3 regions of the Neobacillus sp. NPDC058068 genome follow, and region 2 is predicted to be linked to each of the others. Evidence: predicted binding sites of a transcription regulator. Region 2 holds the regulator's gene; each other region holds the start of a gene.
The links. The regulator Rex, encoded in region 2, represses fermentation and respiration genes when NADH is low (regulators of the CRP and FNR family bind a similar motif). The targets are predictions, from matches to a motif close to TTGTGAAATATTTCACAA.

Region 1: the regulator Rex is predicted to act here: its motif matches at 4,483-4,500, upstream of ACFVSW_RS20840 (DoxX family membrane protein).
Region 3: the regulator Rex is predicted to act here: its motif matches at 2,682-2,699, upstream of ACFVSW_RS26560 (TorD/DmsD family molecular chaperone).

What each region holds. Positions count from the first base shown of each region.
Region 1 is NZ_JBHVSI010000019.1:30,372-40,358, forward strand. It holds gene ACFVSW_RS20815 (ABC transporter permease) at 1-363, opposite strand, end outside; gene ACFVSW_RS20820 (ABC transporter permease) at 365-1,168, opposite strand; gene ACFVSW_RS20825 (ABC transporter ATP-binding protein) at 1,158-2,267, opposite strand; gene ACFVSW_RS20830 (MBL fold metallo-hydrolase) at 2,487-3,194, shown strand; gene ACFVSW_RS20835 (TetR/AcrR family transcriptional regulator) at 3,209-3,793, shown strand; gene ACFVSW_RS20840 (DoxX family membrane protein) at 3,893-4,402, opposite strand; gene ACFVSW_RS20845 (SRPBCC domain-containing protein) at 4,608-4,997, opposite strand; gene ACFVSW_RS20850 (SRPBCC family protein) at 5,234-5,686, opposite strand; gene ACFVSW_RS20855 (ArsR/SmtB family transcription factor) at 5,670-5,996, opposite strand; gene ACFVSW_RS20860 (exonuclease domain-containing protein) at 6,303-6,908, shown strand; gene ACFVSW_RS20865 (citrate synthase/methylcitrate synthase) at 6,970-8,061, opposite strand; gene ACFVSW_RS20870 (LysR family transcriptional regulator) at 8,169-9,047, shown strand; gene ACFVSW_RS20875 (VOC family protein) at 9,142-9,567, opposite strand; gene ACFVSW_RS20880 (DinB family protein) at 9,855-9,987, opposite strand, start outside.
Region 2 is NZ_JBHVSI010000018.1:806-10,249, forward strand. It holds gene tsaE (tRNA (adenosine(37)-N6)-threonylcarbamoyltransferase complex ATPase subunit type 1 TsaE) at 1-154, shown strand, start outside; gene tsaB (tRNA (adenosine(37)-N6)-threonylcarbamoyltransferase complex dimerization subunit type 1 TsaB) at 151-858, shown strand; gene rimI (ribosomal protein S18-alanine N-acetyltransferase) at 871-1,320, shown strand; gene tsaD (tRNA (adenosine(37)-N6)-threonylcarbamoyltransferase complex transferase subunit TsaD) at 1,317-2,342, shown strand; gene ACFVSW_RS19900 (ABC-F family ATP-binding cassette domain-containing protein) at 2,765-4,684, opposite strand; gene moaC (cyclic pyranopterin monophosphate synthase MoaC) at 4,851-5,345, shown strand; gene ACFVSW_RS19910 (redox-sensing transcriptional repressor Rex) at 5,374-6,027, shown strand; gene ACFVSW_RS19915 (YhbD family protein) at 6,142-6,765, shown strand; gene ACFVSW_RS19920 (polymer-forming cytoskeletal protein) at 6,778-7,500, shown strand; gene ACFVSW_RS19925 (cytoplasmic protein) at 7,516-8,226, shown strand; gene ACFVSW_RS19930 (MDR family MFS transporter) at 8,238-9,444, shown strand, end outside.
Region 3 is NZ_JBHVSI010000036.1:4,143-14,129, forward strand. It holds gene ACFVSW_RS26555 (DMSO/selenate family reductase complex A subunit) at 1-2,004, opposite strand, end outside; gene ACFVSW_RS26560 (TorD/DmsD family molecular chaperone) at 1,983-2,666, opposite strand; gene ACFVSW_RS26565 (DUF6509 family protein) at 2,917-3,210, shown strand; gene ACFVSW_RS26570 (cold-shock protein) at 3,250-3,453, opposite strand; gene ku (non-homologous end joining protein Ku) at 3,845-4,675, opposite strand; gene ACFVSW_RS26580 (DNA ligase D) at 4,806-6,650, shown strand; gene dapF (diaminopimelate epimerase) at 6,659-7,642, opposite strand; gene ACFVSW_RS26590 (hypothetical protein) at 7,720-8,511, opposite strand; gene ACFVSW_RS26595 (ABC transporter permease) at 8,618-9,397, opposite strand; gene ACFVSW_RS26600 (ABC transporter ATP-binding protein) at 9,394-9,987, opposite strand, start outside.

The DNA of each region.
Region 1 (9,987 bases), on a different contig from region 2:
CAAAATTAAGAACGAAGCGCCAATAATAACATCTGGGCTGACGATCAACACATTGTTTAATGATAATAAAGTATTTTTTGTTTGCCTTTTTTTCGCCTGATGAATCGCCAAAGCTCCAAGCACACCAATGATGGTAGAGAAGAGTGCGGATAAAAAAGCAATCACGATTGTATTTAAAACGATAATCAACAGTCTCGTATCTTGAAAAAGCTCGCGATACCACTCTAATGAAAAGCCCTTAAAACTATACATCGTTTCTCCACTGTTAAAGGAGAAGATGACGAGGAAGAAAATCGGTGCATACAGGATAAAAAAGATGACCGCAAGAAATATTTTTGATAAAGGGGTTATTTTTTTATCCAATCTACACACCTCGCTTTCGGGTACCAGTAACGACCATAATCAGCACCATAATAATAATTAAAAAGACCGCAATCGTTGAGCCCATACCCCAGTCCTGTGTAACGAGAAAGTGCTGCTCAATCGATGTCCCAAGTGTAATCACGCGGTTGCCGGCGATTAATCTCGTTAACATAAACAAAGAAAGCGCAGGAATGAATGTTACCTGACACCCAGATTTTACTCCATCAATCGTTAATGGAAAAATAACTCTGCGGAACGTCGTCCATTTTGATGCCCCTAAGTCACTGGCTGCATCGATAAAGGTTGGATTCAATTCATTTAAAGCGTTAAAAATCGGCAGAATCATGAAAGGGATAAAAATATAAACCGATACAAACACAAAGCTGAAATCAGTAAATAAAATTTGCCTTGATCCAATCCCAATCATTTTTAAAAAGCTGTTTGCAGCGCCATACGTTCCAAAAATACCGATGAAGGCATAGGCTTTTAACAATAAATTTATCCATGACGGTACAATAATTAATAACAGCCATAATTGTTTATGCCTGGTTTTTGTAAGTAAATATGCCGTTGGGTAGGCAACCAGCAATGAAATGGCCGTGATTAAAAACGCGTACCAAAACGAGCTGAGCGTCATTTTTAAGTAAACGGGTGTGAAAAACTTTTGATAATTGACGAACGAAAAATTCCCCTCAATATCAAAGAATGAATAGTAAAGAACAAGTAAAATCGGCACAATCACAAATAGAAGTATCCAAAGCAGATAAGGAATCCGGTAAAGACCGCTGGTTCGTTTATTTTCCATGGCGGTCCACATCAGCATAGGTTTCTAAACGGCGGTCGAATTCTTCCTCTGTTTCACCATGGCGCATAACATGAATCGCCTCTGGGTCAAAATAAAGCCCGATTTCACTGCCAACGGCTGCCTTCTTCGTGGAATGAACAAGCCATTCATTTCCATCCTTATCGTAGCAACTGATTTCATAATGAACCCCGCGGAACAGTTGGGAATCAACGCGGACCTGGAGCTTGCCCCGTTCCAACGTAGTGATTTCCAAATCCTCGGGACGGATAATAATTTCAACTGGTTCGTTCTCGTTAAAGCCTTTGTCGACGCATTCAAACTCTCTGCCGACAAATTCCACCCGATAATCTTGCAGCATTTTTCCATCAACAATATTCGATTCACCAATAAAGTCCGCAACAAAACGGTTAATCGGTTCGTCGTAAATATCAGTTGGTGTGCCGCTTTGCTGAATTTTCCCTTTATCGATGACAAAAATTTCATCGGACATCGCTAGTGCTTCCTCTTGATCGTGAGTTACGAAAATAAAGGTAATCCCCAGACGGCGTTGGAGCTCACGGAGTTCATATTGCATCTCGGTCCGCAGCTTTAAATCGAGAGCGGAAAGCGGCTCATCAAGAAGGATGACTTCCGGTTCGTTGACAATTGCCCGAGCGATGGCGACACGCTGACGCTGACCGCCGGACATTTCGCGGATTTCCCGGTTTTCATAGCCATTAAGGTTAACGAAGCTGAGCGCTTCCTTTACCTTCCGCTCTATTTCTGCATTTTTCATTTTTTTGATGCGTAATCCGAATGCCACGTTTTCAAAGACATTTAAATGTGGAAAAAGGGCGTAATCTTGAAAAACAGTATTTACCTGGCGCTTATTGGCCGGGATATCATTGATTTTTTTTTCGTTAAAATAAATTTCTCCCTTGGTGGGCTCGATAAAACCAGCGATTAACCTTAGAATCGTTGTCTTGCCGCATCCAGAGGGGCCAAGAAGCGTATAAAACTTTCCGCGCTCAATCTCAAAGCTTACATCGTCAAGAACTGGCGGATCGTTATCATATTGCTTGGTAACATTGTTAAATTGAATAATAGCAGCGTTTGTCATGGCAGCCACCTCCGTCTAAAAAAGTAACTTTCTCTTTATTGATTCGGGAACAATTATACAGGATGTGACTAAAAATTCAATATTTGTTTATATTTTAACCAATAACCTTAGTAATCCATTTTAAAAATAATTGTAAAAAGGTGGGGGGAATTTGTTGATTTAACTAATGTTATTAGTTATAATAAAACTAATGATAATAGTTAAGTGGAGATGATTCTTATGAGAATGATTAAAAATGGTTTTTTATATCAAGTGACATTCATGGCGAATATTTTTCCGGTAAATTGCTATTTGGTCGAAGAAGAGGACGGATTAACCTTGATTGATGCTGCACTTGGATTTTGTACAAAGGGGATTATAAAGGCGGCAGAAACAATCGGTAAGCCGATTACTAAAATTGTATTGACACATGCACATGAGGACCACGTCGGTGCTTTAGATTCGTTAAAGGACTTGCTGCCAGAGGTACCGGTTTATATTTCAATTCGAGACCATAGATTAATGAATGACGACCATTCTTTGGATCCACATGAGGAGCAAACGCCGATTAAAGGCGGTGTACCGAAAAAATTAAAAACGCGCGCGAATGTATTATTGAAAGAAGGTGACTTGATTGGCTCCTTGACAGCAATCGAAACGCCGGGACATACACCAGGTTCGCTGTCGTTTTTCGATTTGCGGACGAAGGCATTGATTGCTGGTGATGCCTTCCAGACAAGAGGCGGAATTGCAGTGGCGGGCGATATAAAGCCATGGTTCCCGTTCCCAGCCTTCGGCACATGGAGTAAAAAAACGGCGCTAGTGAGTGCAAAGAAACTAGTGGGCTATGAACCTAAGCTCCTTGCAGTAGGCCATGGAGAAATGATTGAGAATCCTGTGAAAGTTATGGAACAAGCGATTGAAAATATAGAACGGAAAATAGGATAAAGGAGTAGCTAAGAATGTCACCTAGACCAAAAATTGGACTTGATTTAACGACGATACTAGAAGCAGCAGGAGTCCTAGCCGATCAACTTGGTATTCATGAGGTTACACTGGCGAATCTTGCTAAGAAATTGGGGATTCGCCCTCCTTCATTATATAACCATTTTGACGGTTTGCCAGGGCTGAGAAAAAAGCTGGCGATCTATGGAATTGATATGCTTTACGGGGTTATGGCAGATGCAGCGATTGGGGTGTCAGGCACTGAAGCCGTACTAGCGGTTAGTAAAGCATATGTCAATTTTGCCCGGGAGCATCCGGGAATATATGAGGCAACTTTGCTGGCACCGGACCCAGAGGATGTTGATGTGCAGCAGGCAGGTGCAAAAATCGTGGACCTGTCCGTCCGTATTTTGCAGACTTATCATTTAGAGGGTGATAGAGCCTTACATGCGGTCCGGGGATTGCGCAGCATTTTACATGGATTTTCTTCGTTGGAACAAAGGGGCGGCTTCAAGATGGCGCTGGATTTGGATGAAAGCTTGTTGATTATTATTAAGGCGTTTCTTGCAGGGATAGCTGGCGATTCTCCAACAAAGCCTTAATGAAATTACACAAGATGTGCTTAAAATATAAATGTTTGTTTTATTTCCAAAAAACAGCCTCTCTTCTCGTGATGAGAAGGAGGCTGTTTACTTAATTTGCTAGACCGTTTGTTTGATGGTCTTTTTACCTTTAAATGGAGTATTGCGGATGAATGGGATTACCCAGCGGTCGAGACCGATGCGGCCTGCGTTAAAGCCAGCGAACAGAATAATGGCACCGATGAAAAGGTCCGTTGGAATATGAGATACTGTTCCGGCTAGGAAGAACGCGAAGTTCATCACAAGACCGAAGAACATTGCTGCTGTTGTTAAGCAGCCAAGAATAAGCCCAAGTCCGATTAAGAACTCACCAAGCGGAACGATCGTATTAAAAATATCTACGTTTGGTAAAGCGAAATGCTTTAAGAAATCAACATACCAGCCATAAACCATGGCGCCATCAGGACCTTTAACAGGATTGGCAATTACTGCTTTCAAATATCCAGATGCATCAAATCCGCCTGTCAGTTTGTGGAACCCAGCTGTTAACCAAGAATAACCGATATATAAGCGAAGAACTGTCAAAATTCCAGCGGCAACTTTGTTTTCTCTTAACCAATTGACTACCATGTGAAACACTCCTTAGTAATTAAGTTCTATATATTAAGTACACTGTTAATATAACAAATTAATTTTAAAAATAGGGAAGTTTGCTCAATAGTTCACATATTTGTAAAAATGATTTGAACAATTTGTTAACACTTAATTCCCTAAACAAAAAAATCACATTATTTCAACTGGTCAAGATTGAAATAATGTGTTGGTATTATTGCTATTAACCTAAATATTTCGCTAATGGCTTCCAATAATTCTCTCCCCAGCCCGTAGCAAGATGTTCTTTTTCTACTCCTGGAAAACCAGTATGGTCGAAAACCAAAAGGGTCTTCGAATCTTGCTCCTTCAGTTCGAACTTAGCGATTGAATAAACTCCTTCAGGCCAGTTCTTTACACGCCAAGCTTGGACAATTCGAACACCTGGAACAAGCTCAATGTTTCTTCCATGAATCATGCCACCGAAACAAGAAAAAGTCCCACCAGCTTCGGGGCTGATCTCAACTGGAGCACCTCCTGTAACTTCACTGAATTGATTGGAAACAGTCAGTGCTTCATAAACACGTTCAGGACTCGCATTGAAAACCACTTCTTGGTGAATTGTATTAGTCATCGTATGTTTCCCCCTCTATTATTTAGCAGTCGCTAACTGCTTGTCTTTTATTTTAACCAATCTTCCAGCATTTCGACTGTCATGCTTTTTAACATGTCAGCATGGTCGTGAATGGCATGGTGCCACATAGCAGCTTCTACTTTATAACGATCAGTATTTTTTACAGAAAATCCACAGTTACAAGATAATGTAGTCTTTTTTTTTACCTCTCCCAATTAAACTTTTTTATTTAAAAATTAATGCATTGCTACAACGGACCAAGGGTCGACACCTGGGTCCTTACCTTCTGCAAAATCTTTAATGCGCGGCATGTAATGAGACCAACCTTGCTGATGTGACGGAATTTCTTCAGTTGGCAAATCATAATGCGTTAAGACTAAATTTGTCCCATTTTCTTTAGGAGTTAGCCGGAACTCAACCTTAGAGGAACCAGGAGGGACAACTTTTGACTTTTCCCAGCCCCACGACATGACGATTTTTTCATAAGGCACGATTTCCACATATTCTCCCATGGCAATATCGCTGCCATTAACATCTATCCGGTATTTACCGCCGATTTTTGGTTCGAGTAGAATCTGTCTCCCCATCCAGCGGACCATTTTGTCTGCATCTGTAAAAAACGAAAATAATGTTTCAGGGCGTGCTTCGATATAAATCTCTTTCCTGATTGTATCATTGTTTGTTTTCATCGTTTTTTCTCCTTTCTTCCTCTTCCGCAGCTTCTTTCAATAGAAGTAAACTTTCATCCCAAAAACGGTCAATGTATTGTTTTAATTCAGCAAAACCGTCCCTTCTAATACCGTAGTACCGTTTTGTTCCGTCCCTCCGGACGACAACTAAGCCGGATTGTTCAAGAACTTTGAGATGCTGAGAAACTGCTGGCGCGGAAATGTCAAAATGTGAGGCAATCGCGCTGGAGGTAAGCTCTCGATTACGAACGAGGGAGAGAATATCTCTACGTCTAGGTTCAGCTAATGCATGTAGAACTTTTTCAATCATACTTTTATTTTAGTGTACACTTAATTAAGTGTCAACTTAATTAATGATTTTCTTATTAGTATCTTTTGGTAAGATTCAAAAACATATAACCTGACACTTAAAAAAAGGAGAGCTTGGTATGTTTTTTAGCATAGTGATAAGCTTTTTTACTTAATGTAAATTTTTACACGTAACACAGTGCTTATAAGGACAAAAAAAGAGGAATCTTTCTAAGACTATTTGGTTATCAATAGGGATATTTAGGAGATGTATTAGTTGGGTAAGCTTTGTTATAATAGTGGAAAACCTAACTATTAAGGAATGATGATGGTGCCTAGCATAGAAAAATATGGTTTGCTTTTGGACGTGGAAACGACCGGATTGGGTCCTACTAAAGATGAAGTGATTGAACTGGCTTTAAAGTTATTTACCTATCGATCCGATTCTGGGGAAATCATCGAAATAATTGAGGAAGATTCCTTTTTGCGGGAGCCTCTATCGACATCAGCCCGAAATAATTATGACCAAGCATATAGAGTACACGGGATCCCATACGAGTTGGTTAGAGGAAAAAGCTTTTATGATGTAAAAGTAAAAACCTATTTTCATCGCGCGGACACTGTGTTTGCACACAACGCTTCCTTTGATCGCAGTTTTCTTTATCACATGTATCCCGAGGTCAACGATTTAAAATGGTATTGCACGATGAGAAATATCCCTTGGAAAAACTATGGTTTCCCAAATGGTAAGCTCTTGACTCTCTTACAAGCACACAATATCACAAATTACCAAACACATAGAGCACTGGATGATATTACATATTTAATGGAACTGCTTAAAAAAACAAGTCCGAACGGGAACCTCTATATTCAAGAAGTACTTGAAAAAGGACCAATGAGAAAATATCAGCCAGCACGAACAAAAATGGGATAAAGCCCTACCCCAACGCAAAAAACTGCGTTGGGGTTAGTTTTAGTGCCTGACACCATAACTACTATTTATTGTAGGTCCCAATATATTTAGATTGTGGTCTATAGATTGTGTTGTTTTCTGCTTGTTCTAGGACGTGTGCCGTCCATCCGACCATTCTGCTTGCAGTAAAGGTAGGGGTGAAAAGTTCCACATCCAAATTGATTGCTTTCATGATGGCCGCAGCATAAAACTCTACATTTGTATAAAGCAATCGACCGGGCTTCAGCTCCGCTAATAACTTAACACCCGTATCCTCTACTGTCATCGCTAAATCAAGCCACTCATCCTCACCAACGAGTCCCATTAATTTTGCTTTTAGTGCAACTGCTCGCGGGTCATGCGTTTTATACACCCTGTGTCCAAACCCCATTAATTTTTCCCCGCGCAAAACCTTTGCTCTAATTACCGTTTCAGCATCACCAACCATCGCAATTTCATCCAGAAGCTCGATGACTCCTGAAGGAGCGCCGCCATGAAGAGGACCTTTCATTGTCCCAACTGCTGATGTGATTGCCGAAACTAAATCTGATTCAGTGGATGCTGTAACCCTGGCAGAAAAAGTAGAGGCGTTCATTCCATGCTCTAAGGTTAGGATCATATATGTTTCCAGTGCCTCGATATGGGCAGCTAAAGGCAAGTTACCATCTAGCATATACAAGTAATTTTCAACAAAATCTAAATCGCTCCGAGATGGGAAAAAACTTTGCCCCTCTAAAAATCTTTTTCGATAGGCGATAATTGTAGGAACTAAAGCGGTTAACCGGATAGCCTGTGAAACACCAGGTTTCCACCCATAATCCGACTGACCGCCTTCTGCGGAAATGGACGTTCTAATAACACTCATTAAATCCATGGCGGGCGGGAGTTGGTCGATTATTTCCATTACATATTCGGGTAATTCACGATTAGATTTCAACTCGTTTTTTAGCACGCTTAGCTGTACCTCATCAGGTAAGTGGCCGAACCAAAGAAGATAGGCTGCTTCTTCAAAAGAAAATCTTTTCGCAATCTCTCGAATTTCATACCCCCGATAAAACAGCTGTCCATTTTCCCCATCAATATGACTAATCGATGTTTCTGCCGCGACAATCCCTTTCAATCCTTTTTGAATCATAAAAATCGCTCCCTTCCTTATTTAGTGTTATTTTATAGGAAAAGGACAATTAAGAATATTGAATATTTTAGAAGCGATTAATTAAAATTTTTAATAAGGAGCGAAAAATGGAATTTCAATGGATAAACACCTTTATTACGGCTGCTGATTGTGGTAATTTTCGCAGAACAGCAGAGATCCTATATATTTCACAGCCTTCCGTAACGGTTCATATTAAACAACTGGAAAAAGAATTGGGGACTCAATTGTTTCATCGCGAAGGGAAAAAAATTAAACTGACGGAGGAGGGGAAAAGATATTTAGTTCATGCAACTAGATTGCTGGAGGTTTATCAACATGGTCTAGAGGATTTATCTTCCTTTAGTCAAGGATACACAAGGAAATTATCACTCGGTATCTCACCTCTAATCGCAGATACCATCTTACCCTACGTTCTGAAGAGCTATACAAAGCAGTACCCGGAAGTGGAGATTTCAGTAAAAATTATTGAATCTGTTGATATTGAACAGGCGCTCTTAAAGGATGAAGTAGATCTGGCGCTGTCGTGCTTAAACAGTAGTCATCCAAGTTTGATTAGTGAGCTTTTATATAAAGATAAAGTCATATTGGTTGCCCCGCATGATGGGGGGGATGCTGAATCAGCTCCCCCATTGGATGAAGGGGAAGTATTAACAACCAACTTTCTATTAACCCACAATCATCCTGGTTATTGGGAGCATCTTTGCAGAGTAGTGAAAATCAAATTTCCAAGTATAAGAATGATGAAAGTATCGCAAGTCCATATTACGAAAAGGTTTATTGTTGAGGGGTTGGGGGTATCATTCCTGCCGACATCTACGGTTAGGAGAGAATTATTAGAAGGAAGATTACTAGAGGTCGATTGTCATTCGATCCCAATGCCCGAAGCTAACACATATGCCGTTATGAAATATGATCATTCCAAGCAAAAGGAATTTTTAAATTTTATATCAAACTATAGGTTGTAGATTTCAATTCCAATTTGTGGAAGAGTTTGTCTGGAAAAAGAAAAACAGCTCTGTCGCAATAGATGCGAACAGAGCTGTTTTGTTTTGATATAATCTATTGTCGACCTTCAGTGAAAATTTGAAAGGAAATTCCGAACTTGTCTGTTACATTGCCGTAAGCTGGGCTAAAGAAAGTTTCTTGCAGTGGCATGCCCACTTGACCGCCTTCCTTTAATGCATCAAAAAACTTATGAGCCAATGTAGCATCGTCAGTTGTAATACAGATCGTAACTTGTGTTCCGCTTTGATGTGGCTGGCCAGGGAATGTATCAGAAAACATTAATTCTGTTTCACCCACTTTTATTGTCGCGTGACTCACACGGTCCTTTGCTTCCGCAGGTATAGGAAATTCTGGGTTTTCCGGCATTTCGCCGAAAGATTGATGAAAGAGAACCTCAGCATTCAATGCTTCTTTGTAAAAATGAATCGCTTCCTTTGCATTTCCGTCCATCACTAAATAGGGAATTAATCGTACCGTCATTAAAAATCAGCTCCTTGAGTTCTTTGTATCGATAGGTTGATAGCCAGGCATTGGATAGTTGTCAATGAATGCAGCCCACTACATATTATTACCGATATTTCCATTATAAATCACAGAACTAACGTTCGCAAGCTTAAATTCATACTAAACCGAAAAAACGAGAGTGTCCACCCCGGGCGGACATTTGTCCACGAGCGGTGCCTGACACCATTAAAATGACACCATTAAAATGACATCAATAAAATTAAATCATTTAACTAACACCATTTGCACTGCGATCAAATGGTTTATTTGAATTCTGGCAGGTATCTTTCATGAATGATTTTCAGGTGGTGGATGGCATGGCCTGCGATGATGTAGGCGATGGCTTGGCTGGTGATATCGGTTTCGTTTGCAATGCCTCTTTTGGCCCAGGCCTCA
Region 2 (9,444 bases):
GACAGTAGTGGAATGGGCCCATTTAATTGAAGAGCAGCTTCCTTCTGAGAGGCTGACTATTTTCTTGTATCGCGAAGAAGGAGATAAAAGGAAAATGGTGTTAACGCCAAAGGGCGAAAGATATGAGCACCTATGTAAGGAGATTTTTCGATGACCATATTAGCGATTGATACTTCTAACTATTGCTTAGGAGTAGCGCTGTTAGAAGATAATCAGGTTCTAGGCGAGTATATAACGAATTTAAAAAAGAATCACTCCGTTCGAATTATGCCGGCTATTGAGACCCTTATGAAGGATTGTGAGAGGGTGCCAGCTGATTTAACGAAAATTGTAGTGGCGAAAGGTCCCGGCTCCTATACAGGAGTTAGAATAGGTGTTACGATTGCCAAAACATTGGCTTGGACATTACATATTCCGCTTGTAGGGATATCGAGTCTGGAAATTTTAGCTGCAGGAACGGGAAGATACTTTGATGGCTATATATCTCCTTTATTTGATGCAAGAAGAGGTCAAGTTTATACAGGTCTGTATCAATTTGAAAATGGAAAGCTTGTAATGGTAGAGCCGGATCAGTTGATACTTTTAGTGGACTGGGCAGCAAAATTAGTTGAATCGACCAAGCCAATTTTATTTGTCGGGAATGACTTACAAATCCACCGGCCAAGGATTGAGGAACTGCTAGGGTTGAAAGCTACTTTTGCTAGTATCACGGAACATAATCCGCGACCGGCGGAACTTGCATTGTTAGGCAGTGATAAACAAGGAGAAGATATACATTCCTTTGTACCGAATTATATCCGTTTAGCTGAAGCGGAAGCAAAGTGGCTAGAGGCAAAAGGAAAAATTTCAAATGGATAGGATAAGAGAGAAATGGCAGATTCTTACGAGTTTCGTTATATGAGGGAAGAGGATATAGATCAGATAGTAGAAGTTGAGCATGCCTCGTTTACTATGCCTTGGAGCCGGGAGGCATTTTATAATGAATTGCACAATAACAAGTTTGCTGTCTATATCGTTTTAGAGGAAAATAACAAAATCATCGGTTATTGCGGCACGTGGATTGTCATTGATGAGGCACATGTAACGAATGTGGCCGTTTTGCCCGAATATAGAGGAAGAAAATTTGGGGAAGCCTTAATGATGAAACTTATGACTGTTGCCAAAGTGAAGGGGGCAAGAACCATGACACTCGAAGTTAGGGTAACCAATCATACAGCGCAATCCCTTTATCGTAAACTAGGCTTCCAAAATGGCGGGATTAGGAAAAATTATTATGCGGATAATCAGGAAGATGGGTTAGTCATGTGGGTGAATTTATGAAAAATGATCAGTGGATATTAGGAATTGAAACAAGCTGCGATGAAACGGCAGTCGCGATAATAAAAAATGGCCGTGAAATTGCGGCTAATGTAGTGGCATCACAGATTGAGAGCCATAAACGTTTTGGCGGGGTAGTCCCTGAAATTGCTTCACGCCATCATGTGGAACAAATAACAATCGTCATTGAAGAAGCATTGAGTCAAGCGAAGTTAACCTTTGCTGAGCTTGATGCTATAGCTGTTACAGAAGGACCGGGATTGGTTGGTGCCCTTTTAATAGGGGTAAATGCTGCCAAAGCGTTAGCCTTTGCTCATAACAAACCGCTAGTTCCGGTTCATCATATTGCCGGGCATATTTATGCGAACAGGCTGATAACGGAGTTGCAGTTTCCTCTTATAGCTCTAGTGGTCTCAGGAGGGCATACCGAGCTTGTTTATATGAAAGAGCACGGACATTTTGAAGTGATTGGCGAGACGAGGGATGATGCAGCAGGAGAGGCGTATGACAAGGTGGCAAGGACCTTGAATATGCCGTATCCAGGCGGTCCGCATATTGATCGTTTGGCACAGGAGGGAAGCCCGACAATTGATTTACCTCGAGCTTGGTTAGAGGAAGGTTCTTATGATTTTAGTTTCAGCGGCTTAAAGTCAGCTGTCATTAATACGGTCCACAATGCCGAACAGCGCGGCGAAGTGATAGCACCTGAGGACCTTGCCGCCAGCTTTCAAGCAAGTGTGATTGAGGTATTAGTTAAGAAGACGGAAAGAGCCGTAGCTAAGTATGGTGTGAACCAAGTATTAGTCGCTGGCGGTGTTGCGGCAAATAAAGGCCTCAGGGCGGCATTAGAAAAGGCATTCGCGGATAATGACAAGGTAGAATTGGTGATTCCGCCATTATCCTTGTGTACCGATAATGCTGCGATGATTGCCGCTGCCGGAAGTGTGATGTTTGAAAAAGGGATCAGAGCAGGGCTTTCCCTAAATGCAAATCCGGGACTGGATATTGAAATCTATAATGGTTAACCAACTCTTCTGAATAAGAAGAGTTTTTTTTTCGAAAAGGGGGGGAGTGCAGCATAAACGAATCAGTAACGCTATTTACGTCCTTTGTGGATAAGATTTTATAAAAAAAGATAGAAAAAGTAATAAATGTGGATAAGCCTGTGGATTGTGTGGGCAATGTGGATAAAAACGCAACTTATTGTGGATAATGTGGAAAAGCTTATAAAACTCCTGAAATTATTCTGTTTAAAGTGTGAATAAAGTTGTGGAAAAGCGAAGGATTTCTTAAAAATTGTTGATATCCTTTAAAATTTGTTGATATAGTTTCTTTCATTTTCAATTTCAAATTAAAATCTGTCAATAACACACCAGAATTTGCAGATATCATATATATATCCAAAAAAATAATGGTTGAAACCAGACATCCCGCCCGGTTTCAACCATTATTCCGCTAACTCCGCCCATTCCTCCATCAAGTGCTCAAGCTCTGTCTTCGCTTTTTCACTTTTTAGGTTGATTTCCAAAACTTTTTCGTGGTCTTGAAAAATCTCTGGTGCACATAATTGCTGCTCATAATCGCCAATTTGTTCCTCAAGCACTTCGATGCGCAGCTCGATTTCATCTAATTTTCTTTTTCGCTGCCGTTCAAGCTTTTTACTTTCCTTATCCTGTTGATAACTATTTTTCTCGTGCGTTGCGGAATAGGCTGCCTTTTTTGCTAAATCTTCAAGCGCAAGCGCTTCAAGTTCTTTTTGCTCCAGTTTTTTTTCTAGATAATAATCATAATCCCCAAGATATTCACTGCTTCCATTCCCGCTCAGTTCCAGTACCTTTGTAGCGATCCGGTTAATGAAATAGCGATCATGTGAGACAAACAAAATGGTGCCTGGATAATCGATTAAGGCATTCTCCAGCACTTCTTTGCTATCAAGGTCTAAATGGTTAGTTGGCTCGTCCAAAATTAACACATTTGCCTTCTCAAGCATCAGTTTAGCAAGGGCAAGTCGGGCTTTTTCACCGCCGCTTAAGGTAGAAACTATCTTCAGCACATCATCGCCGGAAAATAAGAAATTACCGAGAACCGTCCGGATTTCCTTTTCATTTTTAAGCGGATAATCATCCCAGAGCTCATTCAACACGCGCTTATTGGAGGTTAACTCGGCCTGTTCCTGGTCGTAATACCCAATCGCAAGGTTTGTTCCATATTGAATCGTTCCGGCAAGCGCGGGCAATCGATTGATAATCGTTTTTAACAGTGTTGATTTGCCGATTCCGTTTGGTCCGACAAGGGCAATGCTTTCCCCTTTATAGGCACGGAAGTTGATGTCCTCAGAAATTTTTTCATTGCCGTAACCGACAGCAAGCGAATCCACTGCCAAAACATCATTTCCGCTTTGTTTCTCGATTTCAAACGAGAAGGTAGCGGACTTTTCACCACCTAATGGACGGTCGATAATTTCCATCTTCTCGAGCTTTTTCCGGCGGCTTTGTGCTCGTTTAGTCGTCGAGGCCCGTGCTAAGTTCCGCTGGATAAAGTCCTGAAGATCAGCAACCTCCTGCTGCTGTTTTTCGTAAACCTTCATATCGCGCTCATAATTGGCGGCTTTTTGGTCAAGGTAAGAACTATAGTTGCCCGTAAACCTTTGAATTTGTTTGCGGGATACTTCGTAAACTTGAGTGACTACTTTATCTAAAAAATATCGGTCATGTGAGACAATTAAAATGGCGCCATCGTAACTCTGTAAATATTGCTCAAGCCATGAAAGAGTATCGATGTCGAGATGATTGGTCGGCTCGTCCAAAATTAAGATATCAGGTTTTGTTAATAGTAATTTTCCTAAAGCAAGGCGGGTTTTCTGTCCGCCGCTTAAACTTGAAATCGCAAGCGCGCTTTCGTGGAAACTTAACCCATGGAGCACGGAGCGAATATCTGCTTCGTATTGATAGCCGCCAGTCTCCTTAAATTTCACCTGAAGCTGGTCATATTCCTTAAGAACACGTTCATATCTTTCATTGTCTTCAAACACACCGGGGTCAGCCATCTGTTCCTCAAGCCTGCGAAGCGACTTTTCCATCAATTGAAGCGGTTCGAAGACAGTCAACATTTCTTCCCAAATGGACAAATTCGATTCTAATCCGGTATTTTGCGCTAAATAACCAATGGTTACTTCTTTTGGTTTGATTATATCTCCGCCATCATGTGACAAGTGTCCGGCAATGATCTTTAAAAGCGTCGATTTGCCTGCACCATTGCGGCCAACAAGCGCCACCCGGTCTCGCGTTTGTAATTCTAGCTTAATATTCGATAAAATAAGGTCAGCACCATAATATTTTTGTAGTTGATTGACCTGCAGTAAAATCATTTTCATTCACCTCTTACATACAAATAGTGTACCGTATAACTAGAGTGTCGGCAATAAAGGGCTTTAAGAGCGGGTTTCCTTCAACGAAAAAAATGTTTGAACTAGTTCAAAGTTTCACACACATAATAGGAAAAATAGTGTATGATTTGAGAGGAGGATTTTTTATATGGCAGATTTTACACATTTTAATGAGGAAGGCAGAGCGAAAATGGTCGACGTAAGTGATAAACCAGAAACTGCACGGACCGCTCTGGCACATTCCAGCATAACTGTTAGTAAAGAGATTTATGAAAAGATAACCAATAATGAAATGAAAAAGGGCGATGTGTTAGCTGTGGCCCAGGTAGCAGCTGTTATGGCGGCCAAAAAAACATGGGATCTGATTCCAATGTGTCACCCGATTCCGCTAACAGGAGTGAACATTTCTTTCTCATGGGAAGCGGATCAGAAAGAGAACTATCACCTGCAAATTGCGGCAGCAGTCAAAACAAAAGGGAACACAGGTGTGGAAATGGAAGCGTTAACAGCAGCCGCAGCTTGTGCCTTAACCGTTTATGATATGTGTAAAGCAGTGGACAAAGGGATGGTCATCGGACCGACCTATTTAGTCGAGAAAACGGGCGGTAAAAACGGGGATTATAAACGAACCGATGAAATTTAACTAAATCATTCAAGGGGTGTGGGAGATTATGGGTAATGAAACAATGAAAATACCACAGGCGACAGCAAAACGGCTGCCCCTCTACTATCGATTTTTAAAAAACCTTCATTCTTCCGGTAAACAAAGGGTTTCTTCAGCAGAACTGAGCGAAGCAGTGAAAGTGGACTCGGCAACCATTCGCAGGGATTTTTCCTATTTTGGTGCCTTAGGCAAAAAGGGCTACGGTTATAACGTCAATTATTTATTAACCTTCTTCCGCAAAACCTTAGATCAAGATGAACTAACAAAGGTGGCCTTAATTGGGGTCGGTAATCTTGGTACTGCCTTTTTAAACTATAATTTTTTAAAAAACAATAACACAAAAATAGAATTTGCCTTTGATGTCGATCCGAATAAAATGGGAACGAAGATTCGTGAGGTACCGGTCTACCATCTTGATGAATTGGAGAACGTCCTAGCCAATGAAAATATATCGGTAGCGATTCTAACCGTTCCCGCGCAGGTCGCTCAGCAGATTACCGATCGACTTGTGAAGGCTGATGTGAAAGGGATATTAAATTTTACGCCAGCACGGTTAAATGTTCCTCCTTCCATTCGGGTCCACCATATCGATTTAGCAGTAGAGCTGCAATCATTAATTTACTTTTTAAAGCACTATCCGACCGCAGAGCTAGAAGAATAATATGTTTAAGGGTTTTTCACGAGCATAAACTTGTGGAAAGCCCTTTTTTATTTTTCCCGCTTTACATGCGTAACAGTGTTATGTTACATTATAAAACAGAAAGGGGTTTTCAACATGAGCGAGGAGTTAATTTCTAAGAAGGATTTATTAGATCTAGCAGGGATTTCGTACGGACAGCTGTATCGGTGGAAGCGGAAGGATTTGATTCCTGAAGAATGGTTTATTCGAAAATCGACATTTACCGGTCAGGAAACCTTTTTTCCAAAAGAAAAGATTTTAGATAGAATCGATAAAATCCAAACGATGAAGGAAAATCTTTCGTTAGATGAACTGGCCGATATGTTTTCGCCGAATATTAGTGATTTGCAATTGGAAAAGGATGATTTAATCAAACGTAACATTGTTTCTGCTGCAGTGATGAATTTTTACCTAGAGAATGATAAGAGCGGTCTTACATTTCATTTTCCAAGAATTCTTGAAGTATATGTGTTAGAAAAGCTGCTTCAGTCGGGTGAAATTAATTTGGATGAGGGGAAAATGGTCTTACAAGTATTAAAGGATAATGCGCCACTTATCAAACAAAAAAGCTGTGAATTGGTGATTGCCCGAAAGCTTGGGGTATCTTCGTGCCTATTATTAATTAATGCAGAAGCCGTTCATTTTGAACCGGGAACGAAAATGGTAGTGTCACTGTCACTAATGACTTGTATGGAAGAGATTAAGTCGAAATTATTATAAAGGAGAATGGCAATGGAATTAAAGAATAGAGGAGATTTGGTCATTAATGGGGTTGGGGCATCTAATGGCGGGAAATTCCAGCTTGTTACATTGAATGGACATGGAACGGTTAACAGTGATTTAGAGTGTAGTGACTTTGAATGCAATGGTTCAGGTACGGTCAAAGGCGATGTGAAAGCAAATACAGCTAAAATAAGTGGAAATGCGAGTTTTAAAGGAACGATCGATAGCCAACAGGTTACGGTGGAAGGAACAGCAAAAATTGAGAAAAACCTGTATGCGAAACATCTCTATGTTTCAGGCAAAGCCTCTGTTGGCGGCAAAGTTAAAAGTGAGGAAATAAACTGTCATGGGATTTTATCGGTGGGTGAAGATTGTGAAGCTGAAATTTTTAAAGGAAAATATCGCTTTACGATTGGCGGCCTGTTAAATGCTGATCAAGTTGATGTTGAGATATACGGAGAATGTAAGGCGAAAGAAATTGGCGGACAGACGATAACCGTAAAACAACATAAAGGGTCGTTCATCGGCACGTTATTCAAGCCCTTTTTTAAAACGCAACTGGAAACGGACTTAATTGAAGGGGACATTATTGAACTTGAAAATACGATCGCAAAAGTGGTCCGCGGCAATCAGGTAAAGATTGGACCTAATTGTCAAATTGGCGCAGTTGAATACACGGAAGAATATTCACAGGATAGAAATGCCGTAGTTGGTGAGTCAAAAAAGGTTTAAGAGGAGGAGAAGGTAATGGGAAAAAGCGAAAATCTAATTATTAATGGATCGGGAAGCTATCCTGGGGGCCATTACGATAAAGTCAGCATTAGAGGAGAAGGGACAATTGTAAATGATGTTGATTGTTCCGATTTCCATGTTTACGGAACAAGTGAAGCGGTCGAAAATGCTACTGTTGGCTCCGTGAAAATTATTGGTGAGGCAGAATTTAAAGGGAATATGGAGGCTGACCAAACACTTGTCATGGGGACGATGAAGGTTGGCGGCCATGCCCTTTTGAAAAAAATGAAGATTCTCGGATTGCTCGAAGTCGGCGAAAGACTTAGTGGAGATGATGCGACCATTAAAGGGAGTATTGCGGTTAATGGCGATGTGGAATATGAGACGTTCGATTCTAGCGGCGGTTTTGAAATCACAGGACTTTTAACCGCCGAAACGATTAAAGTTTCATTAAGATTTGGGGAGAGTCGTGCTGAGGAAATTGGCGGCGGGAAAATCACGGTGAAAAGGAAGAAGAATTCACTGCTTTCGTTTGGAAAAGAGACGGGATTCCTTACTGCTAAAGTAATTGAAGGGGACGACATCTACCTTGAAAATACAAAGGCAGATACCGTTCGCGGCAAAATGGTCAAAATTGGCCCCGGCTGCCAAATAGGGTTGGTCGAGTATACCAATGAGTTAACGCATGACCCTTCAGCAATAATAAAAACAAAGACACAACTTTAAAGGAGAATGGGATGGTCACAAAGGAAAGTAAGTTAGGATTGGTTGTTGCAGGATTACTATTGGCGATTTTGATGGCCTCAATGGATAATACGATAGTCGTTACGGCGATGGGGACGATTGTCGGTGACCTGGGCGGGCTCGAAAAATTTGTCTGGGTGATTTCGGCTTATATGGTGGCGGAAATGGCAGGGATGCCGATTTTCGGTAAACTATCGGATATGTATGGCAGAAAGCGATTCTTTATTTTTGGATTACTTTTGTTTATGGCAGGTTCCATATTGTGTGGTACAGCAGAAACGATTACGCAATTAAGTATCTACCGGGCGATACAAGGAGTCGGCGGCGGCGCGCTTGTTCCAATCGCGTTTACGATTATGTTTGACCTATTTCCGCCTGAAAAGCGCGGGAAAATGGGCGGCTTGTTCGGGGCTGTTTTTGGACTGTCGAGTATATTTGGACCTTTGCTCGGAGCGTATATTACTGACCATATCAGCTGGCATTGGATTTTCTATATTAATTTGCCGCTGGGGATTTTATCGCTGATTTTTATTGTTTTCTCTTACAAAGAATCACCGATTCACCAAAAGCAATCAATTGATTGGTGGGGTGCGGTTACCTTAGTTGGTGCCGTTGTATGTTTAATGTTTGCCCTTGAACTTGGCGGACAGACGTATGACTGGGATTCTACGGTCATTTTAAGTCTATTTGCGGGATTTGCGGTTCTTTTTCTCATCTTCTTATTGGTTGAGACAAAAGCGAAGGCCCCGATTATTTCGTTTTCGATGTTTAAGAACCAGCTGTTTGCCGGAAGTACGATTGTTGGCTTGTTTTACGGGGCAGCGTTTATGGCCGCAACGGTTTATATTCCGTTTTTCGTTCAGGGGGTATACGGCGGCAGTGCCACCAATTCGGGGCTGATTTTATTGCCAATGATGCTCGGCTCCGTTGTAACGGCACAGGTCGGCGGGTTTTTGACGACAAAAATGAGCTACCGGAACATCATGTTTTTATCTGGTGTGATTTTGATTATTGGATTCTTGTTATTAAGCACCATCACGCCGGATACAAGCAGGCTGTTCTTAACGCTTTACATGATTGTTATTGGCCTAGGAGTAGGATTTTCTTTTTCAGTCTTAAGTATGGCCGCCATTCATCCATTTGGCATGGAGCAAAGGGGTTCGGCGACATCTACGAGTAACTTTATTCGTTCGCTGGGAA
Region 3 (9,987 bases), on a different contig from region 2:
AGGTCCTTCCCACGATGGTATATATTTAGCGATTGCTGGAATTTCGTCATGCTGATTCATATCCCATAAAGTCTTTGAGAATAATTCAATTTTTCCGGAAGGTGTTTCAAAACGATTTTTCTCAAAGTCATCAATTTGCTCTTTAAAGCCTACAAGCGGGGCATCATATTTAAAATGATGGACTCCCTTCTGACGGAATTCCTCAAAGGTTGGAAAGTTTGCATCCAATTCTTTCCTGGTCCTCTCCACACTCTCCTTCACTAAGTCGAGGATGGTTCTGCCCTCTGTATACTTTTCTTTCACACCTAATTTATCTGCTACCTCTGCAAAGACATCATATTCATCACGGCATTCATAAAGCGGCTCAATTGTTTTTTCGCCAAAAACAACGTAATCGCCAAAACACCATGGAACACCAATATCATAGCGTTCAAAGAACGTCGTTCCCGGTAATAGGATGTCTGCAAACTTTGCACTTGGAGTCATATAGATATCACTGACAACAATAAATTCTACTTTGCTTTCATCCTCAAGAAGTTTGCGTGTCTTATTAATATCCGCATGCTGGTTAATAAGCATATTTCCGGCCATATTAAAAATTAATTTAATATTCGCATTTAATCGTTCTGTTCCTTCTAGTCCATCTGCTGCAGTCATTTCTGTTCCCATTTCGACTGCTTTTGTCCAAAGGAAACAGGGAATAGACGCTTTTACTGGATTATCATAGGAAAATGGAAAGACGATATTCGAGCGATTCCAATAGCCAGTGCCAGCTGCCCAACCGCCAAGCTTGCCGACATTTCCAGTGAGGCAGGCTAACTGAGCGCCACCGCGCATAATTTGTTCACCATATGCATGACGCTGCGGCCCCCAGCCTTGAATCAGCGCTGCAGGTTTTGTCTTTGCGTACTCCCGGGCAATTTCACGGATTTTATTAGCTGGTACCCGGCAAATTTTTTCAGCCCATTCCGGAGTTTTTGGAGTACCATCCTTTTCCCCCAGTAAATAGCTTTTCAGCGACTCTTCCTTCGCTATTCCATCAGGCATATGCTCACCATCAAAGCCGAGACAGTATTTATCAAGAAATGCTTGATCGTGCAGGTTTTCGGTAATAATAACATATCCCATCGCATCCATCATCGCATTATCTGTTGTAGGCAGAATCGGGATCCATTCATCCGCAAATGCGATGGCCGTATCCGTATAACGCGGATCAATGACAATTATTTTTGCGCCATTATTCTTTGCCTTCATTAAATATTCACGGTATGGCGTCGAGAAAATCATTTCAGACGGATTTTGCCCCCACAAAATAATGTATTTGGAGTGTAAAAGGGAATCAAAGCTGCTGCCTGAATTGTTGGTTCCATACGTAAAGGGAGTTGCTACATTCCCTGCACCGGAACTATAATCATTACGATAATTTAGAAAGCCGCCTGTAAGCGATAACAATTTCCTTACTGCAGCACTTCCGCCATGAAGCCCCCAGCATTGTCCTGAGGCATAATTGTCATACCTGGATTCTGGACCGTATTTATCACCGATCCGCTTTACTTCAGACGCAATCGTCTCGATCGCCTCATCCCATGAAATTCGTTTAAATTTCCCTTCGCCCCGCTTGCCAACCCGTTTCATTGGGTATTTTAAACGGTCCGGATGGTAGAGCATCCGTCGGTAGTTTCTTCCTCTGACACATGCCCTCAATGGCGGGGCAGACAAGTCTCCGCTTTCTTGTGAGTCGGTACTTACCCGCACAACCACCCCATCCTTAACATGCGCCTTAATTACACAGCGCCCGCCGCAGTTATTCACGCTGCAGGTAGAAATAATTTGCTCATTATCTTTTGCACTTACTGCCTTTGCCTCTTTTTTCCGTTCAACGAGCATCTTTGTGCCGATTCCACCAGCAATCACAGGTAAACCGATTGCCCCTGACCATTTCAAAAACGTACGCCGCTGCATTTTATTGGCTAACATATTCGTTAATGGATGTTTTTCAGACATAATATTGAACCCTCCCTTACCTCCACTAATGATTCCAGATCAAAGCTCAAAAAATCTTCAAGAAGCATCGCCGCTCCCAAATATAATTGACTACTTGTATTTTCAATAATTTTTTCGCAAAAGTATGGAATCCAAATCAGTAAATGTTCTTCAAGGAAGCTAATCTGGGTGGCTAGCAATTTTTCTATCCTGTCGTCCTTCGTTTCTTGAGAACATAGATCAGTAAGATGGATCATAAATTCCAGTTCAAGTAGAAAATGGTCGTCTGGTTCATTATTTTCTTTGCAATATTGGAGTCCAAATCGATGGTATAGCTCCCTAATTTGGTAGGTCCATTCTTCAAACAAAAGCTGTTCCCTGCTCCTGTAGTACGATTCCCACGGAGGCGCACCTAACGGGCCTGGTCCAATGAAGAGCCTTTGAAACTCTTGCTGCTCTCTTTTGATTTGCTCAACAGTCAGGTGTTTAAAATAGTCATCAAGGATTTTTCCGCCTTCATGGAATTCTCCTAATTCTTCAAAGGTTTCATCTCTTTTAATTCCAATTAACGTATCAACATTTACTGGCATAGAAAATAACAAGTGCAACAGCTGATAAAAATTTTTTTTCGCTAACAAAAACGGCTGTAATTGAATATGTAATGGTTCTATCGTCAAGGTCACTTCACTTTCTCCTCCTTGTGAAAAACTTCACATGATTATTTGTTATTTTTTCTCCTGCGCCTACCTTTCATAGTTTATTACATATTCATATTACCGCATTCTCCCATAATTGTTATCTCTTTTGTGCATTTATTCACATTATCTTCAAATAAGGTTAGCCAATTTAGCCATAAAGTCGGATAAACCGATTCTAATTTTTCTTAAATCACAAAAAGAGTGTATAATAAGACGATTAAATAATATGCAAAGGATGATTTGCTTGAACATTACTGGCTATTTAGTTGATAAACTAGAAGATCCATTTGGTTTATTATCAGGTGACCGCTATGAGTTTTTTCTTGACCTTGATGTAGATGTGGAAGATGAGCTTTATTCTGAGAAGGGTGTAGGATTAAAAATAATTTTCGTAAGTGATGAGAATGGACAAAGACTTTCCCAGTACCATTTTTTTGAAAAGGGGACTGAAAAAGTGTTAGACTTTGCCCTTGAAGAGGATGAGGAAAAATTAGTCCTGCAGTTTTGCAAGGAGCATTTGGAAGAATAAAAAAGCAGGGGATAAACTTCCTCCTGCTTTTCCATATACTTACATGAAATTTTTACTATGATTATGAATCACTTGAAGTTCTTTTGTCGATTCACTCATTTCACTTTTGCAAATTGGACATAGGGGCACATCACTGCTTTTAAAATTGTCACGAATCCAGCATTTACAATTCTCTGAACTACATACCCAAATTTTCGTTTCTTCTAGTTTGATTTCTTCATCGTTTTTTCTGCCAAACGCCAAAACGTATCACCCCTTGTACTTAGTTATGACTGTTTTTGAACACTAGTTTGTTAGCTGTAAAGCTATATTTCTAGTAAACTTATAACTATATATAGATAAAAAGGTGATGCTTAACCAAGTGCATCACCCTTCTATTCCAAAAAAAAAATTGTTCACATGAAGTTAATCTTACAATTCCATTAATAAAAAAGACGCACTGGCACGTTTAGGGGAATAGCATCTCCCACAATCTCGTGCAGTTACGACTGCATAATCCAATAAATATTTAACATAATTTTATTTTACCGCACTTCCAGCTTTTAGTCAAACCAATTTCTAAAACTAGGGAATTCTGAAAATATTCGGAGCAAAATAAAACCGATTCAACGTGTCAAATCGGCTTTATTTTTTCTTATGCTTCTTTCTTCATTTTTGCTGCAGCTTTTTTCTTTGATGCTGCGGCTTTTTTGGGTTTCGTACGATCAATCGATGCCTGTAATGCAGCCATTAAATCGGTAACATTTGAAGGTGCTTCCTTGGTTGCAGCGGTTACTGTTTCTTTTCCATTTCGTTTCGATTCAATCAATTCAAGCAGTGCTGTACGGTACTCATCCGTGTATTTTTCCGGCTTGAATTCCGAAGTCAATTGATCAATTAGTAAGATAGCCGTATCCAGTTCTTTCTTAGTCACTTTGTTTTCTGCTGGAACGTTGGGAACGTCTCCTGACTTGCGCACTTCATCAGGATAATGAATCGTTTCCATGATCAATGTATTTTCATATACGCGAATGACAGCCAGCTGTTCTTTCGAACGAATGATAATTTTTGCAAGTCCCACTTTTTGTGATTCTTGTAATGCTTTTCGTAACAAAGAATAAGCCTTACTGCCTCCCTCATTCGGAGACATATAATAGCTTCGGTCAAAATAAATCGGATCAATTTCTTCGATTTTAACGAAATCAATGATTTCCACTGCTTTCTCTTCATTTTCCTTTTGCAGCTTTTCAAGGTCCTCGCGGTCAAGAACAACAAATTTTCCTTTCGTGTACTCATACGCTTTGACAATATCATCCGGCTTTACTTCTTCTTCACAAACTGAACAGATTTTTTCATATTTAATCGGTGCATGGCACTTATTATGGAGCGTACGGAGCTTGATATCTTTATCTTCTGTTGCTGTATGGAGCTTGATGGGAATGTTTACAAGCCCAAAGCTGATACTGCCCTTCCACATCGTATGCATAAGGTTATTCACCATTCCTTTTTTGCTTATATTTTGCATCAATTTAACAAGGACATTCCATAAAACATTTGGAAAAGAATGAAACAGTTCAAAATTATACAAAATATAATAAAGGTGGGGATATACTATGATGAAACCGATGCTCCCGAGTCTTACCTTTGATCTTCCTGTTCGTCCTGATTGGTTGTATGAGGTTAAATACGATGGATTTCGAGCATTATTAGAATGGACCATTAACGGTATAACGTTAACAAGCAGAAATGGAAAGCCCCTTTTACCTCAATTTCCAGAAATTGAAGAATTTTTACGAGCGTATGAGGAGCAATTTAAAGCATATTTACCACTTCAGTTTGACGGTGAACTTGTATCCTTGGAGAACGGTTATAAAGCCAATTTCTCCGCCATCCAGGTCCGAGGGCGTTTAAAGGCTGTGAAAAAAATTTCCGAGCAAGCTATGAAATCTCCTTGCCGGCTGATGGTCTTTGATTTACTAATGCTCAAAGGTAAACCACTGCTAAATCAGCCCTACCATAAACGAAAAGATCAGTTAATTAACTTATTTCAACAACTTGAACTAGAATTAGATTCTAATCCTTATAATCGCCAAATACTTCAACTTGTTTTTCCCTATGAGGATTTTAATGACTTATGGGAAAAAGTGGTGTTATACGATGGCGAAGGAATCATCGCCAAATCTAGAACTAGCCTTTGGGAGGAAGGGAAACGTACTTTACAATGGTTGAAATATAAAAATTGGAAATATGTAAGCTGTTTTGTCACTTCGTTCGATAAAACAAACGGCTATTTTTATGTTAGCGTGTATAAGGAAAATGACATTCATGTTGTTGGTCAAGTTTTGTTCGGATTTAAACCGGAAGAAAAACAAGCACTCCAGCAAACGATTAAACAAAATATTGTTCGTGAAGAGGGACCATTAATTTATGTAAACCCAGCTATCTGCCTTGAAGTGAAATATTTAGAGCTCTACGATAATCAACTCCGAGAGCCGCATTTTGACCATTTCCGCTTCGATTTGGAACCAGCCGAATGTACATATGAACAATTTATGATTCAACAAAAAAATTTACCGGCAGATTTAGCTATCACCCATCCTAATAAACCGCTTTGGGAAAATCAGCATATCGAAAAGATTGACTATATTTTTTATTTACGGGAAGTTTCTCCTTTCATGCTGCCATTTTTAGAAAATCGGCTGCTGACAGTGATTCGGTATCCACACGGAATGTTCGGGGAAGCATTTTATCAAAAAAACTGTCCGGAATATGCACCGGAATTTATCAGAACCCATTCCGCCGACGGGATTGATTATATTTTATGCAATAATTTGAAAACTCTCGTTTGGCTCGGAAATCAATTAGCAATTGAATTCCATGTTCCCTTTCAAACAATCCACAGCAAGGGACCAAGTGAAATTGTTTTTGATTTAGACCCGCCAGATAAGGATTCCTTCCATTTAGCTGTTAAGGCGGCTTTATTGATAAAAGAAGTGCTTGATCAACTAAATTTGATTGGCTTTATTAAGACCTCGGGCAATAAGGGCCTGCAAGTTTATCTGCCACTGCCGGAAGGAAAATTCTCCTACGACGATACAAGACTGTTTACAAGCTTTATGGCTGAGTATTTAATCGCAAAAGACCCTGACTCCTTTACGATTGAAAGAATGAAAAAAAAGCGCGGGAAAAGACTTTATGTTGATTATGTCCAGCATGGAGAAGGGAAAACGATTGTTGCCCCATATTCCATGCGCGGGAATGAAGCTGCAGGAGTTGCTACACCACTTTATTGGGAGGAAGTGGATGAAAAACTTAGCCCTGCCGCCTTTAATATGGAAAACGCATTAATACGGCTTCAGAAACAGGGAAATCCGTTTCGGGACTATTTCCAAACAAAACAAATTCAGCCCTTTGGACCAGTCCTTGAGATACTAAAGAAGGGGCAGAGAAAAAAAGGATAAGGTTTGCCTTATCCTTTTAACATCTTTGTTATTAGTTGCTGTACCTCGGATTGCAGTTTTTCGTATACGTCTTGCTCTGTTAATTCTTTTTTATCGGTAATTTCAACTAATTCACGCTCAAGATTTACCTCAACTGCTGCTTCGTATAGATAGGTAGCATTTCCGATTAGATCAATCTTATAATCCCTAGCGAGTTTATGAACCACACATTGGACTTTTCCGCCATTATTATAAACCGTAATCGGCTGTTCAAATGGATTTAGTTCTTGTAGGCAGGTAACAAGGGAGGAAGCTGACATCGCTGTCCCGCAGGCATTCGTAAAGCCAACTCCCCGTTCAAAGGTTCGTACATATATCGCCCCATGGTCTAATTGCTTAACAAAACTTACATTTACACCGTCAGGAAACAATTCATTGGGGCCATTTACTTTTTCACTAAGCTGTTTTTGGATATCACTTTGAAGCTGTTCCGTCTCTACTAACGCAATTAAATGCGGGTTAGGCACAGCCACCGCTGTAAATCTTAACTCCGTTGATAACTCCTTAATTCTCTCGTTGTAAAGTGTTGGCTGGTTTAAATTTAATGGCAATGCCTTTAATTCAAACAGCACGGGAGAAATTTCCACTTGATACGTATGGACATCTGGAAAGAGGTCTCTCTGTTTACTAACCTCTAAGTCTGCCTTCATGGTTTCAATGACAGCTTCACTGCGCCCATATAATTCACAAATATATCTTGCAACAAGCCGAATCCCATTTCCACACATCGAAGCCTCCGAACCATCCGCGTTAAATACCCGCATCCTTGCATCGGCATGAATACTATTCATGACATAAAGAATCCCGTCTGCCCCTAATTCCGTTTCACGATGGCATAACAAACGGGCAAGTTCTGCCCGATTCTTTTCCGTGAAAGTATACGAACTGGAAATTTCATCAATTAACAGAAAATCATTCCCAGATCCATGACCTTTTATTACCTTGATTTGCATGTTTTGACCCCCAGATGAGATGTTCATTTTGTTATTATCATATCAAACATTAATCATAAGGGGAACTGTACACACTTCTACCTTTCGATAAAGTATTCATTTATTAAAAATGACATTCTCACAAGCTTCTCCCTGTCCGATAAAGTTCCCGAAAACGAGAGTACAGGCGTATTGGCTTCTGGGAAATAAACACTCCACTCCACCGGCATCCATCCCCTGCGAAGCCGCAAAACGGGCTGATTCCCAGACTGAATTAGCTTCTCATCCATAAATACCGAGGATCCTTCTACAGCACCGATAGATTTTCCAGTTGCATCGAGCAATAGTTTTTGATTTTTTCGCCACTTATGCTTCTTTTTTTCAAAGCAGCCTAAATAGCGCTTTTCTTGGTCGAAGGCTCCAATCTTGATCAAGCTTTTCCCTTTCACCTCAAAAAAACCAATGGCTTCATCCTGTGGAGTGTAAAGAGCATACATTTTCGAAGGCCGTAATCGACTTAAACCCTTTCGACGATACCTCTTTATCCTTCCTGCCAAATCGCCATTTGTAAAGTAAAACAGTAAACTTGGTGAGTGGGTATTTAGGTAACATACTAGAAGATGCTGGGCTGCAAATAAAGAAGCATTCACGCTATTATGTCTAGCATGAACCATGTTTCTAGTAATTAATATCGACTGCTTCATCCGAAAAAGATAGAATTGAAAGCAAATAAAACTATAAGTTAGAAATGGGATTGTTAATAACATTATTTCATGACTTTTATATAAAGAAAGATTTCCAAAGACAATTATGACTGCCGGAACTAACGCAGCTATACTGCCATTTAAGCTTATATTGGCTGAGTCATTGTAATATTCGTTGATTTTCATCTAGAAAACTCCTTCTCAATTCCTCTTATACTAGTTTATTTACTATAAAGAAAAAAATGATAGAAGATTTTCTAACTGAAACAATTTCGATAACAAAAAGATTCTCTTACGCCGCAAGCTCTTTTTTCCTAAAAATAAACACACTTAACGATAATAGGATAATTATGCAAGCTACGGCCAATATGGCGGCTGGCAGGGTTTGGTCCGAAATTCCTAGATCCAAAAGGGCCTCGTTGGCATAGGTAGTTAACTGCGCCGGGCTCCATTCAAGCCAGTTAGAAAGGGTGCTGCTCAAAAGACTTATAACAATGGCAGCTGCAAGTGAAATAAACCCGGCCAAGCCTGAACTCACTAGCGATGCACTACAAAAGACCGTAATCGTTAAAATAACCGTCAGCCATAGGGCATAAAAGAAATAAGATTGGAGAAATTGCTCAAATGGTATCCATTCGAATAATAGACCTGTATAATACCAGGTTGCCAGATAGCCGATAAAAAAGGAAAACCACATTAATAAAGCACTTCCAGCCCATTTAGCCGTAACAAAAGATTGAAAGGACACAGGCTTTACTAAAATCATCGCAGCCACACCGCTTTTTCTTTCAGCCGCAATAATCCCCATAGTTGTTAGGACGATGATTAGGACACCAAGGGTTATATATTGACCTAAACCAGAAATTAACACCTCAGCAGCAGATGGGGTAGGAATTTGTATGACTGCACCTTCCGGGAGCCCGCCCACTGCATCGAGGATTTGCGGCATATAATAGCTAGTTAATGGTTCCTTTACCCCTAATAAAATAAAGGTAATCGGCACCCAAATCCATTTGAAATTTCTCCACATCTCTAACATCTCTTTTTGTAACAATGTCAGCCATTGACTCATTTCCCCACCACCTTCATAAACACGTCTTCAAGGGTCATACTGCCAATCTCAAATTTTTCAAGAGGCCAGTTTTTTTCTGCTATTACTTGCAAGAAGGCCTGTCTTGCAATGGCTATATCCTTCACAAAAATACTAACCCGATTTCCTTCAAGCATCAGCGATTGTGTTAATTCATGGTTTTCAAGAAAATGAGCATATTGAACTGCTTTTCCCCTGAAAAACAAGTCGATTTTAGCCTGCTGGTGGCGTTCACGAAGCTCTATCATCGTTCCAGATTCGACAATTTTCCCATTATGTAAGAACAGAATTTCGTCGCAAACCTCCTCAGCATCGCTTAAAATATGTGTCGAGAATAGAATTGTTGTTTCTTTCCTTAAACCTTCAAGAAGATCTAATACTTCCCTCCTGCCAATCGGGTCCAGCGCAGACACCGGCTCATCGAGCATAATCAGCTGGGGCCGGTGGATCAAAGCTTGGGCAATGCCTAATCTTTGCTTCATTCCGCCTGAATACTTAGCTGTTTTTCGGTTTTTTGCATCTAAGATTCCAACTACCTCTAGCAGCTCTAATGATCGCTCCTTCGCTTCCTT